DNA from 3 places in the Nocardia brasiliensis ATCC 700358 genome. Region 2 is predicted to be linked to each of the others. Evidence: riboswitches for the same ligand, from Rfam matches in the RefSeq annotation. Region 2 holds a riboswitch; each other region holds the start of a gene.

Region 1 (2,258 bases), 4.0 Mb from region 2:
GCGCCCATCAACCCGGCGGGCGGCACGATCACCGAGACGTCCGGATCGCTGGACAGATTGCTGGCCTGCAGGTACGAAACCTCGTGCACCACATCGGCCTGATCGGAGAGGAAGGCGTTCACCCTGGCCTCGGTCTCGGCGATCTGGATGATCTCCACCTCGTCCAGCAGGGCCGGACCGTCCCAGTGTCGCTCGTTGCGCCGCAACAGCGTTCGGTCACCGGGCGACCACCGCACCAGCGCGAAGGGTCCGGTGCCCACCGGCAGGGTGCGCTCGTCGAAGGTGGTCGTGCCGTCCTTGACGATGTAGCAGTACCAGCCCGCCAGCACCGAACCGAAGTCCGCCAGCGGCGTTTTCATCGCCACCACCACGCCGAGATCGCCGTCGGCACGCGTCCGGGCCATGTCGACCATGGCGAGGTCACCGGAGGACTTGCGCGCCGGGTCCAGCATGCGCGTGAAACTCCACAGCACGTCCCGGGAGGTGAGAGGTGTGCCGTCGCTGAAGAGCACGCCCGGACGCAGGGCGATCCGCCACTCGCTGCCATCGGCATTGGGCTGCAACGATTCCGCCAAGCGGTACCGCAGGGTGAGGTCGTTGTTGTAGGCCACCAGCTTGTCCCACACGTTCTTGGAGACCGCGCCGCCCGCCGAACTGCCCGCTTGATGGGGGTCGAGCACATCGGCGGTCGCCGACCGTCCCGCGATCGCCGTGCGCAACCGCCCGCCGGGCCGGGGTGGGCCATCGGGTGCGTCGCCGGGGTTCGCGCCGCTATCGCAGCCGGTCAGCGCCCACGCGCCGCCGACCGCTGCCAGCGCGGTCGCACCCAGTAGTAACCGCCGCCGCCCGAATGCGGGCGCGGTCGATGTGGAGTTGTGCATCGCCATCCTCGTGGTGTTCGTCCCTTACCGCGGCGCAGGTATCCTGGCTCCCGATTCGACGCGCACCGCCGGCCTTCCAACCTGGGCAGGTCGTGGCCATGAACTGGCGGTTTGCTCCTCGGTGACAGTTGCGGGACAGCCCCGGATTCGCACCGGTGTTCCCTACGCCGATCAGAACGTTACAAGGCCCGGGCCGCGAAACCGCAGCTTCACCTCGGGATTCGCCACGACTCGGCGAGTTCGGCTTCCCTAATAAATATTTTGGGGTTACCGTGGAGCGTGCCGGAGCGTGTACCGGCAGCCACGATGGCCCCGCGCCGCTACACCCCGGCGCGGGGCCACCCCGGTCTATCCCGCAGGACGCGTGAAGCGGAGCGTGACGAGCTGGAAAGGCCGCAGCCGCAGGCGAACTCCGCCCGATTCCGCAAGTGCCGGACCTTCGCCCGGCAGCGGCCGTTCCAGCAGATCGCACGCCTGGTGGCCGGTGGTCTCGAAATCCGGGGTGACCAGGGCGTCGGCCCGCCCACCGTGCGCTTCGTAGAGGCGCAGGACGATATCGCCGCTGCCGTCATCGGCGAGTTTGACCGCGCTGGTCACCACCGCGTCGTTGTCGACCGTGAACAGGGGCGCGACCGGGTCGGCGACGCCGGCGGTCGGGCGGGCGAGGTTGATGCGATAGCCTGCGGCGACCGCGTCCCCGATCGAGGCGCCCGGCAACAGAGCGTGCCGGAAGTCGTGGGTGCCGTGATCGGTCTCCGGATCGGGGAACCGCGGCGCGCGCAACAGCGAAGCCCGCACCGTTGTCGTCGTCCCGCCGTCGGGCCGGACGGTCCGGGTGACGTCGTGGCCGTAGGTGGAATCGTTGACCAGCCCGACACCCCAGCCGGGTTCGGCGAAGTGCACGAACCGATGATTGCAGGCTTCGAACTTCGCGTATTCCCAACTGGTATTCATGTGCGTGGGCCGGTACAGGTGCCCGAACTGGGTCTCGGACGCGTAGCGGTCGGCGTGGATGTCCAGGGGGAAGGCCAGTTTGAGGAATTTCTCGGTCTCGTACCAGTCGACGCGGGTGTCGATGTCGAGGCTGCGCGCGCCCGCGCGCAACGTGAGCGTCTGCTCGATCTTGGACGAACCGAACGAGCGGCCCACCCGCACCACCGCATCGATCGGCGAATCCGTCTCCGCCACCACGAAATCCGTGTCGGTGAGATCGGTGACCCGGTTCCGGTAGAACAGATCGACATCCCAGGCGTCCCACGAGTTGGGCAGATCCGGATGCAGCTGCAGCAGGTTCGCAGGTGTCTGCGGCGGCAGCGTCTCGCGCTGCTGGGCGCGGTCGAACACCGACACCACCAGACCGCGCGCGTCGATCTCCAC
Region 2 (2,258 bases):
CCCGGCGCATGCCGCGCCCGCCACCACCGGCGACCGCCTTGACGAAGATCGGGTACTCCAGCTCCTGCGCGGCCGCGAGCAGTTCGTCCACGTCCGCGCTCGGCGCGCTGGAACGCAGCACCGGCAGGCCCGCGGCCTTGGCGGCGGCGATGGCGCGCGCCTTGTTGCCCGCGAGCTCGAGCACCTCGGCGGAGGGGCCGATGAAGGTGATGCCCTCGCGGGCACAAGCCGCCGCGAGGTCCGGGTTCTCGGACAGGAAGCCGTAGCCGGGGTACACCGCGTCGGCGCCCGCCGACTTCGCCGCGTCGATGATCGCGTCGATCGAGAGATAGGCCCGGACCGGGTGCCCTTGCTCACCGATCTGGTACGACTCGGCCGCCTTCATCCGATGGACCGAGTTGCGGTCCTCGTACGGGAAGACGGCTACCGTCCCCACGCCGAGTTCGTAGGCCGCACGGAAGGCCCTGATGGCGATCTCGCCGCGGTTGGCGACCAAGACTTTCGTGAACATTGGCCTAAGGTACCCGGCTGCGCGCATCTCACAGACACTGATGCAGCCTTCGCAGGGATCTTCACAACAGCACAGGGCAACGCTGCGAAGTTGCGTTCACCGGGCCGTCACAGATCCGGCCCGCCGCCGAGCTATGCCCAGCGCAAGGTCCGGTGCCGCAGCCCACCGCGGAACTGACCGACGGCGAGACCGAACATCAGCCTGCGTTCTTCGGCGACCAGGCCACCGGTGAACGGCACCCGCACGATCTGCGACAACACCGCCCGCAGCCGGATTTCCGGCAGGCAGTTGTCGGTACTCCCTGGTGACGCGCCCGGGCACACCACCGCGAGCGGCCTCGGCCTATGCTGGTACGCGCAGCTGGTTCACCGATGCGCGCGAGATGGAGCCCCGACGACGCGCACGGAGCCGAGTTCGGCCGCCCGGAAACGGGGGGCCGGGCGAGAGGGAACCCGGTGGGAATCCGGGACTGTCCCGCAGCGGTAAACAGGAACGAATGCCGTCACGAGCACTGGGTACCCCAACCCGGAAAGCGACGGTTAGTAGGTCGGCCGACAACGGCCGGTGCCTGTGAGTCCGAAGACCTGCCAGCCGTGCCGGGTACGCCGTATCCGGCGACCACCGCCTCGTGGATTTGGGCGTGCGGTTGCACCAGTGCTGCAGTGTCGGGCTCCCTTCGTGGTCGGCCGGCTCGTCAGCCGGTGACCGCGCCGCCCGTATGGCGATGGTCCACGACTCAGCACTGGAGAGACATCGTGACTGTTGTACATCAGACACCGTTCACCGCAACGGTTCTCGGGCTACCACGGGTGGGGCCGCGACGTGAACTCAAGCGGGCCACCGAATCCTACTGGGCCGGCAAGATCGACGCCGATCAGCTGCACGCCGTCGCGCGCGAGCTGCGGCAGGCCCAGCTTGCCGAACTCCAAGCGGCAGGCCTGGATTCGATTCCCGTCGGCACCTTCTCGTACTACGACCAGGTGCTCGACACGGCCGTACTGCTCGGCGCGCTGCCACCGCGGGTCGCCGGCATCGCCGACCCGCTGGATCGGTACTTCGCGGCCGCGCGCGGCAACGAGACCGTCGAGCCGCTGGAGATGACCAAGTGGTTCGACACCAACTACCACTACCTGGTGCCGGAAATCGGTGCGGACACCGCGTTCTCGCTGCACCCGGAGAAGCTCCTGGCCGAGGTGCGCGAAGCACTGGACCTGGGTGTCGCGGCCCGGCCGGTGGTGATCGGTCCGGTCACCTTCCTGAAGCTGGCCAAGGCCACGGGCGGCGCGGCGCTGGACCGGCTCGCCGAACTGGTGCCGCTCTATCGTGACCTGCTCGCACAGCTCGCCGCAGCCGGCCTCGGCTGGGTCCAACTCGATGAGCCGATCCTGGTCACCGATCTCACTGCGGCCGAAATCGAGCTGGTGCGTAGCACTTACGCCGAACTCACCGCCTCGGCGGAGCGTCCCGCGATCCTGGTGGCGACCTACTTCGGGCACCCCGACGCCGCGCTGACCGCGCTCGCGAGCACCGACGTCGAGGGCATCGCGCTCGACTTCACCTCCGGCACCGATGTTTCCGACGTCGCGGCGGTGCCCGCGCTCTCGAGCAAACTGCTCGTCGCCGGCGTGGTCGACGGACGCAACGTGTGGCGCACGGACCTCGACAAGTCGCTGACCACCCTCGGCACCCTGCTGGGTTCGGCTGGGTCGGTGGCGGTTTCGACGTCGAGCTCGCTGCTGCACGTGCC
Region 3 (2,258 bases), 2.2 Mb from region 2:
TTCAACGTGATGAAGTGCAGGCAGGGTGCGCCCTCGTCGATGAGTCGCTGGGCGAGTTCGGTGGCGAGTTCGATCCCGACCTCACGAACCGCGGCGCGGTTCTCCTCGGGGCCGGTGCCCGCCGCCCGGAGCAGTCGCGCCATGATCGGCTCGGGCAGCGCGCGACCACTGAGTTCCTCCGCCCGCGCCACGGTGCGCAGCGACGTGACGGGCATCAGCTCGGGAATGATCGGCTTGGCCCCCTGCTCCGGATCGGCGGCCGCGAGGCGGTCGCGCAGACGCAGGTAATGGTCGACCTCGAAGAACATCTGGGTGATCGAATAATCCGCTCCGGCACGGAGTTTCGCGGCCAGGAACGCGGTGTCGGTGTCCAGGTCGGGGGAGCGGTGGTGCAGCTGCGGGAACGAGGCGACCCCGACGTTGAAGTCGCCGAGATCCCGCACGATCCGCACCAGTTCCTCGGCGTACTCGACTCCCTCGGGATGTTTGTGCCATTCGCCGAGCGGATCGCCCGGCGGGTCGCCACGCAGCACCAGAATGTTGCGGATGCCGTAGTCGGCGTAGGAGCCGACCAGCGCGCGCAGTTCGGCGATGCTGTGCCCGACCGCTGTCAGATGCGCCACCGGCAGCAAGGTGGTCTCCTGCGCCAGCGCGCCGGTGATCCGCGCGGTCCGGTCCTTGGTCGAACCGCCCGCGCCGTAGGTCATCGAGACGAACGCCGGATGCATGCGCTCGAATTCGCGAACCGCGCGCCACAGTCGCGCTTCCCCCGCGGCGTCGCGGGGCGGATTGAACTCCACCGAGAACGGCACCCGCTGCCGCGAGTGCAGGCGCAAGCTCTGCACGACCGACGGCACGCCGCGCACCGCGGGTGCGATGCGAGCGGGAAAACTCTTGTGAGGGTTCAGCATTGATGAACTCCGTGGTAGCGCCCTGTGGCCACCACCCATAATGGGCGAAACGCTGACGGAGCCCTCGAAGCATCAATCCCGTGCCCGGGTCCACTCGGCGTTACGCCCGATCCACGAGGCGACGACCGCCGGATACGGCGTACCCGGCACAATCGGCAGGTCTTCGGACTCATGGGCGCGCCCATTCACCGTTGCGGGACAGTCCCGGATTCGCACCGGGTTCCCTCTCGTCCGGGTTCGCGTGAACGCGGCCCGAACTCGACACCGGCCGGTGGATCAGGGGCTCCTCGACTCCACCTCCGGCGAACCAGTTGTGCTCGCGAATATAAGCGACGACCTCGAGGCGCGCCAAGCGCGCCCGGCCCCACCCACTCCGATTTCTACTTTCGCGACCCCGGTGACCTGGGAGGTCTACCGTAGAGACCAGCAATATTGATCTCTCAGGAGGCTCGTCCCATGACGAGAAAAGTAGCCGACTGCCGTAGGTTCCCCAGCGAAACGAACTGCACGCTCACCATCGCCGGTGAGGAAGACGAAGTCGTGCGAGCCGCCAGCGAGCACGCGATCTCCGTGCATCGGCACGAAGACGGACCGGAGCTGCGCGCGCAGATCCGTGCGTCGCTCGAAGACGAGAAGGTCACCACCTAGATCGTCGGCACCGGCGTCTGGTGGACCGCGGCATTCGGGCCGCGGTGGCGCCGACCGGCGGAGTTTCGACAGCGCGTGCCGCGTGACGGCGATGCGTAGGGTGGACAGTGCGGAACTTGGGAGGTGCCGAGGCGACCGTTCGGGGGTTGATCGGATGGTGAGGCAATGACGAGCACGAGGTTCGACGGCCGGGACATCCCGGCGATCGAGGAATTCCTGCGGGTGGTGACCGCCCCCGGCTTCGCCGGGCCCGCCCCGGATATGGCGGCCGTCCGCCTGGTGCGTACGGTGCTCGAGCATCAGCGCAGCGTTGAGGCGACGACCGTCGCGCTGGGCCTGACCGACCCCGCGGCCGAGTATCTGGCGGCCTGCGTCGACGCCGTCCTGCCCGTCGCCGAACTGCCCGTGCCGGAGCCCGCAATGGTCAGCGCGGCGGCGGATTCGGTGCGGTTGGGGGTGGCGTACATGAAGGCGAACCTGCGTGAAGAGGTCGGGATCGCCGATATCGCCGCGGCCGGGTTCGTGTCGGTGCGATCCATGCAACTGGCCTTCCAGCAGGAATTGCACACCACTCCGATGGCCTATCTGCGCGGCCTGCGACTGCGCGGGGCCCATCAGGAACTCGACAGTTGCGTGCCCGCCGACGGCGCGACGGTCACCGGCATCGCCATCGGCTGGGGTTTCGCGAACTCCGGTCGC

The links. Region 2 has a riboswitch for cobalamin ahead of metE (5-methyltetrahydropteroyltriglutamate--homocysteine S-methyltransferase). Riboswitches for the same ligand answer to the same signal wherever they lie in the genome.
Region 1: another riboswitch for cobalamin. It lies ahead of O3I_RS07640 (ABC transporter substrate-binding protein); the one in region 2 lies ahead of metE (5-methyltetrahydropteroyltriglutamate--homocysteine S-methyltransferase).
Region 3: another riboswitch for cobalamin. It lies ahead of O3I_RS22040 (methylenetetrahydrofolate reductase); the one in region 2 lies ahead of metE (5-methyltetrahydropteroyltriglutamate--homocysteine S-methyltransferase).

What each region holds. Positions count from the first base shown of each region.
Region 1 covers NC_018681.1:1,723,191-1,725,448, reverse strand. The annotation lists gene O3I_RS07640 (ABC transporter substrate-binding protein) at 1-881, opposite strand, end outside; cobalamin riboswitch at 901-1,083, opposite strand; gene O3I_RS07635 (alpha-mannosidase) at 1,230-2,258, opposite strand, start outside.
Region 2 covers NC_018681.1:7,140,333-7,142,590, forward strand. The annotation lists gene O3I_RS31710 (pyruvate carboxylase) at 1-511, opposite strand, end outside; gene O3I_RS46885 (hypothetical protein) at 643-771, opposite strand; cobalamin riboswitch at 910-1,117, shown strand; gene metE (5-methyltetrahydropteroyltriglutamate--homocysteine S-methyltransferase) at 1,267-2,258, shown strand, end outside.
Region 3 covers NC_018681.1:4,966,036-4,968,293, reverse strand. The annotation lists gene O3I_RS22040 (methylenetetrahydrofolate reductase) at 1-911, opposite strand, end outside; cobalamin riboswitch at 1,049-1,183, opposite strand; gene O3I_RS22030 (DUF1059 domain-containing protein) at 1,368-1,559, shown strand; gene O3I_RS22025 (helix-turn-helix transcriptional regulator) at 1,725-2,258, shown strand, end outside.